Regions from separate parts of the Gilliamella sp. ESL0443 genome, predicted to be linked through region 3. Evidence: riboswitches for the same ligand, from Rfam matches in the RefSeq annotation. Region 3 holds a riboswitch; each other region holds the start of a gene.
What was found. Region 3 has a riboswitch for thiamine pyrophosphate ahead of tenA (thiaminase II). Riboswitches for the same ligand answer to the same signal wherever they lie in the genome.

Region 1 (4,294 bases), 450 kb from region 3:
TCGGTATAATATAAAATACGTTCAGCATGAAGTGTTTCGTAACGATATTTTACACAGGCAATGTCGGTTGTTGCATAAAGATAGCCACCATCACGTTTTTGGATAATAACGCCCATTGGTTCGCCTTCTTTATTTTTATATTCATCTAGAAATACGACGATGGCACCGTCACTTTCAACCGCTAATTTTTTCTGTTTTAGATCGGCAACAATGCCTGGTAGCATACTGTTATAGATGCTTTCGCCCATTGTATCTTCAACCGATAAGGTGACATTAAGGCGTTTATATGTGGCAATGTTTTGTGTCATGGTGATATCCACCAGTTTTCGCCACATTTCACGGCAATATTGGTCACCACCTTGAAGTTTTACGACATAATTACGGGCTTTTTCGGCAAAGGCTTCGTCTTCGTCGTAATGTTTTTTAGCTGCGCGATAGAACGATTCTAAATCTGAAAGTTCCATATCGTTGGCATGTTCGTTTTCCATTTTTTCAAGGTAGGCGATTAACATCCCAAATTGGGTTCCCCAATCACCAACATGGTTGGCACGGATAACATTATGACCAAGAAAGCTTAATACTCGGACACTAGCATCACCAATAATAGTTGAGCGTAAATGGCCGACGTGCATCTCTTTTGCTACGTTTGGTGCAGAGTAATCAACCACAATAGTTTGTGGTTTGGCTGGTAAAGTAATATTCAGTTTATCACTATTTAGCGCGACTTCGTTTTGTTCAGCAATCCAACTATCTTTTAAAAAGATATTAATAAAACCAGGACCGGCGATCTCGATTTTATCGGCAATATCATCAATATCAAGATGTTGTAAAACTTTTTCAGCTAATGCTCGTGGTGGCATTCCCAATTTTTTAGCGGTAGACATGATACCATTTGCTTGGTAGTCACCAAATTGGGCTTTAGCTGATTGCTTGATTAAAGCGTCGCAGTTTTTATCAGCACCCGCCATAATCATTGCTTGAGAAACACGTTGTGTTAATAGTTGTTGAATATTCACACTGAACCTAATCGATTAAAATAAAATGCCCAATATAATACTGATAAATTGATAAATTGTCACTGTGGGATTAGTTAAGGACAAGTAAATAGCTGATTCTTTTATAAACGAAAATTTTTTTATTTAGATGTAATCTATCAATTCAATTATAAAATAGATAAAAAAATAAAGAGAAAACAGGTGCCGAAATTTGTTTAACTGCCTGATTATAAATATCCTTCTGCTCTTTTCAACGTTGGTGTTTGCTCAAGACCATCTGCAACAACTCAGATTCACAATTGACAAAATAGTATGATAATAATGGTGAAAATATCTTTTTGGATAAATATGCAAAACTCACTCCCCCCTTAAATAAGCAAGAAATCGATTTTCCGATTACAAATAGGGTTAAGCGGAAATTTTATAAAGCTATCAGTTTGATCAAGCGCAGTTACTCTCTTCTAAAATCGTAGATAAGTTTGCAGGCAACCGTTGAAGGTAACTATTTACAATTATACCTTCACCCTCTAAACTAATGTCGTTCTCAACGGGGTGCCCTAGTGGGCTGAGAGTGTCAGATTGACTGACATAACTCGTCGAACCTGAACTGGATAATGCCAGCGGAGGGATTTGAGTTATTATATCTGCTCAAACCTTTTGTCTTTTACCTATTTCTTTGGAGGCAAAATGTTTTGTAAAAACTTTTTACTACCTGTTATTTTTTTATTTTCACTTTTTAGCCCATTAGCCAATGCAGAACTGCCGACTTTGACGGTTTATAGCTATAATTCATTTATGTCACAATGGGGACCCGGTGAGGCAATCAAAAAAGGGTTTGAAGCCCAATGCAATTGCCAACTTGAGGTTGTGACATTAGGTGATGGTGTGTCGGTTTTAAATCGTATTCGCCTTGAAGGCGATAAAACGAATGCGGATGTTATTTTAGGGTTAGATAACAACCTATTAGAGCAAGCCAAACAAGCGAATATTCTTATTTCTCATCAAATCGCTAAACCCGACAATCTCAACACCAATTGGTGGGATGATAGTTTTATGCCTTATGATTTTGGTTATTTTGCTTTTATCTACAATAATAACAAAGTCAAAAATCCACCTCATTCTTTACATGAACTGGTTGAAAATAAAGCCGGTTGGAAAATCATCTACCAAGATCCAAGAACCAGTACACCAGGACTTGGTTTACTATTTTGGGTAAAAAAAGTTTATGGTGATAAAGCAGCAGAAGCGTGGCAACAAATCGCTAAAAACACGGTGACAGTCACCAAAGGTTGGAGCGAAGCTTATGGTATGTTTTTAAAAGGCGAAGCGGATTTTGTACTTAGTTACAGTACATCGCCAGTGGCACATATCATTAATGAAAACGAGCATCACTACGAAGCAGCTATTTTTGATGAAGGGCACTATCGTCAAGTTGAAGTAGCCGGAATTATTAAATACAGTCAAGAAATTGACCTAGCGCGCCAATTTTTACGTTATTTGCTGACACCTGAAGTCCAACACCAATTTGCTGAGAAAAATGTGATGTATCCGATTATCAAAACGGATCTACCTAATGCCTTTGCGCAAATTAATTCGGTCAATAAATCGTTAGAATTTGAGCCAGCAGAGATTGAAAAACATCAAAAGGCTTGGATTCGAGAATGGCAATCGGCAATTAGTAAATAGATCCGTATCGCCAATGTTGAAATTTAAATCGTTATTACCCGGAATGAGTGCAGCGAGCTTAATACTCATTATTTTAAGCTCGGCACTTATTGCTATTTGGCGATTTGCCTTAGAGTCAGGAAATTTGACGATTTATCTTGATAGTTATGTACTTCATATTGTTTGGATCACTTTTTATCAAGCTTTGTTATCGACAATACTTTCGCTGGCATCAGCAATATTAATGGCTAAGGCGCTCTCCTTTATTGATTTTAAAGGTAAAAAGTTACTGATAAAAATAATGCCAATTACCTTTATTTTACCCGCTTTAGTGGTTGTGACAGGGTTGTTGTCGGTATATGGGCAACAAGGTTTACTGGCTTACATTTGCCAAGTACTGCATATCCCATTTTCATTTCCTATTTATGGCTTGCAAGGTATTTTGTTGGCTCATGTTTTTTTGAATTTTCCTTATGCTTGTGTGCTCTTTTACAAAACATTAAACAGTGTTGCGATAGAACAAAGACAGCTAGCGGCACAACTTAATTTTTCAACATTTACCTATTTTAAATTACTTGAATGGCCGTTACTTCGTAGACAAATATTGCCTATGGCAGCACTTATTTTTATGCTCTGTTTTTCGAGTTTTGCCATAGTGCTTGCATTGGGTGGTGGTCCAAAATATACCACGCTGGAAGTGGCTATTTATCAAGCGGTGCGAGACTTTGATCTATTACAAGCCGCATTACTATCTTGCGTGCAGTTGGTTTGCTGTATTGTTTTTATCAGCTTGATGCAGAAAATAAATAGAAATGATAGAAAGCTGAGTGTTAAATTTAGTCACTCCAACTATCAATTACCGATAACCAATTGGCTAAAAATGATTAGCATGATCATTATCGTAATAGGGGGATTATTTATCCTGTCTCCGATGATTACCATACTTTTTCAAGGTTTCTATTTTTTCCAAATCTCATTACTCACATCGATGTTGCAACAAGCCTTACTCTATTCAATCCTTATTGCTATAGGTTCCGCTATGATAGCGATGTTACTTGGGTTACTTTTGCTATGGACCAATTGCCGACTATTGATTAACCAACAACGTCAATTAAGTAATCGGCTTATGCTGGTTGCCTCACTGATATTAGCCATACCAAACATGGTATTAGCATCGGGATTGTTTTTATTGTTATTTGGTTATAGTCATCACACTGTTTTTATCTGCTTATTAATTATGGTTTGTAATGGGTTAATGGCGCTACCTTTCATCCTTAAAAATTTAGCTACGCCGATGTATGATATTACGGCACGCTATTGGCAATTAACCCAAACCCTTAATATCAATGGATTAACGCATTTTTATTTGGTCGATTTTAAGGGGTTAAAAAGCCTTATGTTGATGAGTTTTGCCCTTGCTGCCATATTGTCATTGGGCGATTTTGGGGTAATAGCTCTGTTTGGCGGGCAGTCGGTGACCACGTTACCTTATTATTTATATCAACAGATATCGCATTATCATTATCAAGAAAGTATCGTGACAGCCGCGATATTATTACTTTTATCTTTTAGTTTATTGGTTGTGATGGATTATGATCGAACTTCAAAAAATTGAATATCAATATGACAACTTC
Region 2 (4,294 bases), 400 kb from region 3:
TTGGCACGGATTGTCGATGAAGTATATAGCTGTTGAAAATAGCGTTTGCCGAAAATACCACATTTAGCTTTCTAGCTTTTTCCTGCGGTGTCCCACCATTGATAAAAATGGTGAGTAGGTCCAATTCCTTTACCAATTTTCAAATTATCTGCATTTTCAATGGCACCTTGTAGGTATTTTTTTGCTTGTTTAACGGCTTCTTCTAACTCATATTTTGGTAGTAGTGCTGCAATAGCTGCCGATAATGTGCAACCTGTACCATGAGTGTTTTTAGTTTGGATACGTGGTGATGCCATTCTGATGATCTTTGTTGGCGTGATTAAATAATCCGGACTTTCTTGACTTGGCAAATGTCCCCCTTTCATTAATACTGCCTGACAGCCTAATTTGAGTAGCTCATAACCCTGTTGTTGCATTTCATCTTCGTTTTGTGCCTCATGACAATCAAGTAATGCTGCTGCTTCTGGAAGGTTAGGGGTGATGATGGTGGCTAATGGTAATAGCAATTCTCGAATAGCGGTAATGGCATCATTTCTCAATAAAGGATGCCCCCCTTTGGCTATCATTACCGTATCAAGAACAATATTGGCAATAGGATTATTGCTTAATAGATGATTAACCGTGGTTACGATCTCTTTATTCATCAGCATACCGATTTTAACGCTATCAATATGGATATCTTGATAAAGTGTGTTAAATTGAGCCTTAACAAATTCGGGTGGCACTTGGTATATGCTATTAACACCTTGTGTACTTTGTGCGGTTAAAGCAGTAATGACTGACATCCCATAAGCGCCAAGCGCTGAAAAGGCTTTTAAATCGGCCTGAATACCTGCACCGCCACTAGGATCGCTACCAGCTATAGTTAATGAAACTGTTGTCATGGTTTAATTTCCTATCTTGCTTGTCTTATTTTTCTAATCAAATCAGATGTGGCCTTAGCAATATCTCCTTGCCCGCAAATTGCGGATACAACGGCAATACCTTCAATGCCAGTTTGAATCACTTCAGTTAAATTGTTTACACCGATACCACCGATCGCAACGGCAGGGCATTGTTTTGCTTTAACAAGTTCAGTCAATTGGGCGATGCCTATTGCTTTTGCTGCATCTTTTTTGGTGGGGGTTGGATAGATAGGGCCAATACCTAGATAATCGACTAGTTGCCAAGGAACGCACTCAAGTTGCGAATAATTAGAGACTGAAAGCCCTATCCATTTATCTTCTCCAATTAATCGTCGTGCAACTTCGACAGATAGATCGCTTTGTCCAACATGAACACCATCGGCATCGACAGCTAAAGCTATATCAATATGATCATTAATCAATAGTGGAACTTGAGTGTCGATTAATACTTCTTTTAAAGCTTGGGCGGCTTTATACCAATTTCTACCTGAATATTCTTGTTCTGAACGTAATTGAACGGCAGTAACACCATTTTCAACTGCAAACTTAGTGGTATTAACCATACCATTTATGCCATCACAAAGTACTGGGTCAAGTACTAAATAGAGTGTTAAATCAAGTTGCTTCTTCATCAAAAATCCTTATTTGTGGTGAAAAGAGAAAGTTGGTCAATAATTGACATAGCAAAAGTACCTAGCCCTTGCTGTTTATTAGCGAGTTCACCCGCTTTTTTCATCATAAAGCAGGCTGAAGCAGTAGCCTTTAAATGATCTTCAGAACTTGCAATCAATGCTGCCACAATCGCAGATAATGAACAACCAGTACCAGTTACTTGTGTTAGCGCGATATCACCCCCAACAATGCTATAAACCTGCTCACCATCTGTGACATAATCGGTCTCACCTGTTATTGCAACAATGGTTTGATATTTCTTGGCTAATAGCATTGCCGCATTTAATGCAGAATCAGTAGAATCCAGTCCATCAGGCCCTTTTGATGATGATTGTTGACCACTTAATGCTAGAATTTCTGAAGCATTTCCTCGAATAACTGTCGGTTTAAATGTTAATAATTGCTTAGCAATTTCAGTACGATATTTCAATGCTGCTCCAACTGCGACAGGATCTAATACCCAAGGAGTTTGATTAGCTTTTGCGGCGGCTAGTAACATGCTTTTAGCGCTGTGACTATTGATCGTACCAATATTAATTAACAAACCATTTGCAATGGCAACAAAGTCCTCAACTTCTTGCTCAGCTACCACCATCGCTGGTGAAGCCCCAATCGCCAAAAGAACGTTAGCGGTGTAATTTTGTACCACATCATTGGTAATACAATGGATTAAAGGTCGCTTCTGATGAACTTGCTCAATAAAAGGAATGGCATCTTGATTTGAAAATAATTTAATGACCGACATATTCTTTCCTTATCTAATAAATAATATTAAGGGAAGAATGTGTCAAAGCGGTAATTAAGACAGAGACTTCCCTACGCTGGCATGATCCAGATCAGGTTCAACGGGTAAATTCTCAGTTTTTTGCTCTAACAAAAAACACCCCGAGTCTAAATAACAAATTTGGATAAAATTGAATCTATTATGAACTGAGTTTAAAAATTAAACAAGTTATTGTAATAATCTTTCTATATCACTAATGGCGCGTCTATCCGGTAAGAAAATTATTAAATGATCGCCATCTTCAATCATTAAATCCGTATTTACTATAATTACATCTTCACCACGAACCACGGCACCAATCGTAGCACCTGAAGGTAATTTTAAACTGTTGATATTTTTACCGACTAATTTTGAATTTTCGGCTTCACCACGAGCAACTACTTCGACAATTTCTGATTCACCTTGGCGTAATGAGACAACTTTAACTACACCTGTTTGCCTAACATGGCTTAGTAGTTCTGAAATAGTGGCATGTTGTGGTGAAATCGCGATATCAATAACACTATCGTTAATCAATTCTAAGTAGGCTTGTCGCTGGATGAGAACGATGACTTTTTTTGCCCCCATTCTTTTTGCCAGCATAGATGACATAATATTGGCTTCATCATCGCTAGTGACCGCCACAAACAGATCGGTTAACTCGACTTGCTCTTGTGATAATAATTCTTGGTCTGATGATTCACCATGTAACACGGTGGTATTCACTAACTGTTCAGCTATTAATTCAGCTTTTTCTGCATTACGTTCAATCAACTTAACTTGATAATCATTCTCTAAACGTTTAGCTAAAGCAATGGCAACGCCACCACCACCGCTAATAATAATACGTTTATAAGGTTTTTCTAGCCGTTGTAGTTCACTGGTTACAGCTTTAATGTTAAGAGGAGGGGTAATAAAATAAACCATGTCTCCAGCTTCAATTAAAGTCGAACCTATTGGGCGAATAAAACGATTTTGACGATAAATAGCAACAACACGCGCTTCGACATGTGGTAAATGCTCTTTAAGTTCGGATAGTTCGCTCCCCACTAACGCACCACCGTAATAAGCGGTTACAGCAACCAAACAGACACGATTATCATAAAACGAAGCAAACTGTAGAGCACCAGGATATTGAACTAATTGGCTAATATGATTTGTAATTAAGTTTTCAGGAGCAATAATATGATCGATGTTGATACAATCTTTATTGAAGAATGGGTATCTTTCATCGTTATATTCAGGAGCACGGATTCTAGCAACTTTTTGTGGAATATTAAACATCACATGCCCAATCTGACAAGCCATCATATTTACTTCATCAGAATTGGTAACGGCAACTAACATATCGGCTGATTCCGCGCCAGCACTCTCTAATACTTGTGGGTAAGATGATTTACCGCAAATGACTTGTAAATCAAAACGCTCTTGCAAAGATTGCAATTTATCATGATCTTCATCAACGACAGTCACATCGTTCTGCTTTTCAGTTACTAGATATTCAGCAAGTGCACTACCAGTTTGGCCTGCACCAAGAATGATAATTTTCATAATAAACCTATTATAATCAAAAGGCCTCAAGCTAACTCATTATTAGAACAATAGAGCTCATATCAATTAAAGCCGTTTGATATTGTTTAGTAATAATCGCAATCTTATTTTAGATTATACAAAACCGATTGCGTCATAAACCTTCTTCAACGTAGGCTCTGCTTTAGCGCGAGCTTTTTGTGCTCCTTCTTGCATAATTGAAAGAAGATAATTTTCATCATCTCGATATTGATGATATTTTGCTTGTAAACCGGTTAACATCTCGATAACTTGATTTGCCACCTCGGTTTTTAGATGACCATACATTTTGCCTTCAAACTCTTTTTCAAGTTCAGCAATCGGCTTACCTGTAATACCTGTCAAAATATCTAACAGATTTGAAACACCGGCTTTGTTTTTTGAA
Region 3 (4,294 bases):
CATTGACTCAGGATTAAGTATATTACCGCAACTTTTAGCTGAAGAATATTTGACTCATCACTACCAATCCCATCAAGAATGGTTACGCCAGCAATTAAAACAGAAGGCTAACCAACTAATAGATTGGCTTGATGACTATTTTAAAGGTGACATCAATTACCAGATACCCACAGGCGGTTTTCATCTATATGCCCATTTGCCCGTTAGCAGTCAGGCGCAGGAGTTGGCTATTTTAAATCAATTACTAGCAAAGCATATAATAGTGTCACAAGGCACTGACTTTGGGGATCGAGTTGGCGCTATACGTTTAAGTTATGGTCATTTTGCAAAAGATTCGATGAGATAAAGCGAACTAAGTTTTTATTGATTGTTCTAACAGGTATTTGGCGTTAATAAATAGATCATAACTGCTTAGACAAACAAGGCAGGGTTAATCGGTAAACTTCAAATCTCATTATTGGATTGAATCTCAGCTAAATAATCACAAAACTATCAAAAAATCGCGGTTTTTATGCCTTATTAGCTACATTATATGATATAACAATTTGCGTTTGATATAAGGCATTCGTAGCAATAACATTTATTATTAAAAACCATATCCGATTACTTAAAATAGATTCACATAAAAAATCTTATCATTTTATTTACAAAATATTATCTGAAACCACGGTACACCAATATTTAACTCACTTGTTATATATGTTAGATTATTTGCTCCTTTCATATATAAGCAGGTAGGCTGATTTTGAATCTTTCTCCAAAAGCTTTTCACTATTTGGGTGTTATCGCAACACTTGCATCATTAGGAATGTACGTATCGTATATCCCACAAATTATCGACAATCTTCATGGATTTAAAGCTAATCCAACTCAACCTTTAGCGGCAGCAATTAACTGCTCATTATGGGTCTGTTATGGCTTATTACGACAAAAAAAGGATTGGCCAATTGCAATAGCTAATTTTCCAGGAGTATTATTTGGTTTAACCGCGTTTATTACTGCTTTATAAATTCTTGTTTTAACTCCCTTATATTTTCTTTATACAGCATAATATATGCTGTATTTTTTTATAATCACAATTTTTGTGAAATAGGCTAGATAATTGTTACTCAAAAATTGAGAAATCAGAGAAGATTAAAAATTAACCTTGCATATAACTTATTAATTATTATATTGTTATTGAGTTATCAACAGGTTTGTTAAATACTTATCAAATAATAAAGTGAATAATTTAATCGATTAATCTAATTTATCGATTTACTATTGTTATCTAATAGTGATTAGACTATAGTAAAAGTCAGCCTATTTTTTAGGCTGGATTCATCTTCAAAATCTATCAGAATGTTATTTATACAAAGATTAACTAAATTTGATGATTAACAAATGAGTTTTATAAAATAAGGAAATCACCATGGCTGATATTAATCTTTCCGATGATTTGATAAAAGATTTTATCTACTCAATGTACCGTAAAGAGGTATTATTAAATTTAAAAGGTGTGGTTTTGACTGAAGAAGATCGCAAACAACTCCACGCAAAAAGAGACTTTGTAAATCAATTATCTGAAGCCGAATTATCCGATATTCGCTCATGGGTTCTAGATAAATTAAAATTACTCGAAAACCAACACCAAGAGCAGAATTAACTAAAAAATCTATACTAAGCTAGCTTTTTCAAATCTATTGATAAAATTTATTTGCAGCGTTATTCAAAACGATATGGACAGTTTAAACAATCGTTTTATAATGCATCAGTTACTCGATAATCTTAAGGAAAGATCATGAAAAAGTTAGCAGTAGTTTTATTATTAGGTCTCCCAGTTATTGCATCTGCGTCCAATTGTGACGAAATTAGTGCAAATATCGCCGAAAAAATTAAAAATAACGGTGTTAATGAAAATAGCTTCCAATTAAAACTTGTTCCTCAAGGTGAACAAAATATTGAAGGTAAAATCGTTGGATCATGTGATCGAGGTAAACAAAGCATTGTTTATATTCGTACACCATCATCAAAATCAGTTAAAGATGAGCCTGAAACACCTGTTGAAATCACACCACAACCCGTTGAGAGCGACAGCCCTAGTAACGCTCCAGTTCAAACGCCAGCTTCGGCACCAGTAGAAAAAGTTCAAACTCCAGAGCCGACTTCTACAGAATCTCAGGAAACTGAACAAAAAGCAGAATAAACAGAAATTTAAGTAACCATTTTATAAATTTTATAATTTGTTTAACCGGGGTGCTATAGGCTGAGATTATACCCGTTGAACCTGATTCGGTTAATACCGACGAAGGGAGTTTAAAACACGTCTATTATAGAAATCTGTTTAACTCCTTATAGCGAATTTGTCAAAAAAGGAGTCATTATGCCATCATTTAACTCACTGATTGAATCAAGCGAATGGAAACACTATATTCAACATGATTTTGTTCAACAATTAGGAAAAGGCACATTAGACTTAACCTGCTTTCAATACTACCTTAAACAAGATTATCTTTTTTTAATCAACTTTTCCCGAGCTTGGGGACTTGCAGTATATAAAAGTCACGACATTGCTCAAATTCGGCAATCATTAGAGAGTTTAAAAACCATTGTTGAAGTTGAACTCGATCTGCATATTGAATATTGCAAAAAATGGCACATAACTGAATATGAACTAAGCACATTAAAGGAAGCCAAAGCCAATAGTGATTATACACGTTATGTGCTTGATATTGGATTACACGGCGATATATTAGATATACACATAGCAATGGCACCCTGTTTAATTGGGTATGGGATGATTGCCAATTGGATTCAAGGTTGGGACGAAAACAACCCATATCGCTCTTGGATTGAGATGTATGCCAGTAAGGAGTTCCAACAAGCAGTACAAAAAGAAATTGCTTGGATAGAACAACAATTACTTAATATTAGTGAAAACCGATTTAAACAATTAAGCCAAATATTTAAGCAAGCGACGCAATTGGAAATAAATTTTTGGCAAATGGCATTGGATAAAAGTGACTAGTAAACAGCATGTTTTACCAGTTTAGATAAAACATGCTGAGCATGAATTATAAAAGTTGTTGATAGTTTTGCTTGGTTACATCATCCCAAACACTTGCTTGGACTTGCCCAATATGATGTTGTTGTAAAAGCAACATAGTTAGTCGAGATTGTCCAATCCCGCCACCAATTGTCTGTAAAAAATCACCATTAGCTAATGCCTTATGCCAAGCATATTGCAGACGATCTTCATTATTGGTTAATTTTAATTGACGTTTTAACGTCTCAGGATCGACGCGAATACCCATTGACGAAATTTCAAAACCACTATTTAAAACTGGATTCCAAACTAAAATATCACCATTTAATCCTTTAGAACCCATCTCATTATCGCTACTCCAATCATCATAATCAGGGGCGCGCACATCGTGTTTTTCTTTATTTGACAAATCACCACCAATACCGATTAAAAATACTGCGCCTAACTCCTTAGTAATCGCATTTTCGCGCTCTTTTGGTGATAAATTAGGATAACGTTTTAATAACTGTTCACTATCCATAAAAGTGATCGACTCTGGTAAAAAACAAGAAAGATGATATTTTTCTGAAACCACTTTTTCTGTAGCCTTAATAGCACTATAAATCTTCTCTACCGTCTGTTTTAAATAAGCAAGATTGCGATCTTCAGGACGAATCACTTTTTCCCAATCCCATTGATCGACATAAACAGAGTGAATAGGGGAGAGCTTATCTTCATCAGGGCGAAGTGCTTTCATATTGGTATAAATACCTTCACCAACTGGAAAATTATGTTGGCTCAAGATCTTACGTTTCCATTTAGCGAGTGAATGAACCACTTCAAATTGTGCATCAGGAATACTCTTAATATTAACTTGAACCGCCTTCTCAGTCCCAGATAAATTATCCTGAACACCATCACCAATTTGACTCAAAAGTGGGGCTTGAACTTCAATTAGTGATAAATTATTCGCTAATTGCTCAGCAAAAAATTGTTTAACAAAATTGATCCGTTGTTGCTGCTCTTTAAATGATATCGTCATGTCTCATCTCAAAAAGTGAATGGGTTAGTGACGATAAATTAAACTAGAAAACAGAAATATGCAAGTTAGAACATATTCGGACTTTTTATAAAGCGCAAAGCACTATAATCAAATTCACGGATTATTGATGCGGGTAAGGACTGCATCACACATTAAATGTAAAAATTGAAATCAAATTACCCAATAATACAATATATTAGGTAATTATGTTTCATAATATAGGTAAAAGATAATTGAGTTAATTATTG

Region 1: it holds a riboswitch for thiamine pyrophosphate, as region 3 does, so the genes downstream of both, thiB (thiamine ABC transporter substrate binding subunit) here and tenA (thiaminase II) in region 3, are expected to answer to the same signal.
Region 2: it holds a riboswitch for thiamine pyrophosphate, as region 3 does, so the genes downstream of both, thiM (hydroxyethylthiazole kinase) here and tenA (thiaminase II) in region 3, are expected to answer to the same signal.

What each region holds. Positions count from the first base shown of each region.
Region 1 is NZ_CP048263.1:1,294,254-1,298,547, reverse strand. It holds gene argS (arginine--tRNA ligase) at 1-1,016, opposite strand, end outside; TPP riboswitch at 1,534-1,642, shown strand; gene thiB (thiamine ABC transporter substrate binding subunit) at 1,683-2,681, shown strand; gene thiP (thiamine/thiamine pyrophosphate ABC transporter permease) at 2,695-4,275, shown strand; gene thiQ (thiamine ABC transporter ATP-binding protein ThiQ) at 4,253-4,294, shown strand, end outside.
Region 2 is NZ_CP048263.1:442,028-446,321, forward strand. It holds gene thiD (bifunctional hydroxymethylpyrimidine kinase/phosphomethylpyrimidine kinase) at 72-884, opposite strand; gene thiE (thiamine phosphate synthase) at 896-1,537, opposite strand; gene thiM (hydroxyethylthiazole kinase) at 1,537-2,322, opposite strand; TPP riboswitch at 2,374-2,475, opposite strand; gene trkA (Trk system potassium transporter TrkA) at 2,530-3,891, opposite strand; gene trpS (tryptophan--tRNA ligase) at 4,006-4,294, opposite strand, start outside.
Region 3 is NZ_CP048263.1:839,288-843,581, forward strand. It holds gene GYM76_RS03800 (PLP-dependent aminotransferase family protein) at 1-346, shown strand, start outside; gene GYM76_RS03805 (SemiSWEET family transporter) at 746-1,009, shown strand; gene GYM76_RS03810 (hypothetical protein) at 1,412-1,645, shown strand; gene GYM76_RS03815 (DUF1161 domain-containing protein) at 1,781-2,185, shown strand; TPP riboswitch at 2,222-2,310, shown strand; gene tenA (thiaminase II) at 2,363-3,007, shown strand; gene asnA (aspartate--ammonia ligase) at 3,054-4,046, opposite strand; gene GYM76_RS03830 (hypothetical protein) at 4,289-4,294, opposite strand, start outside.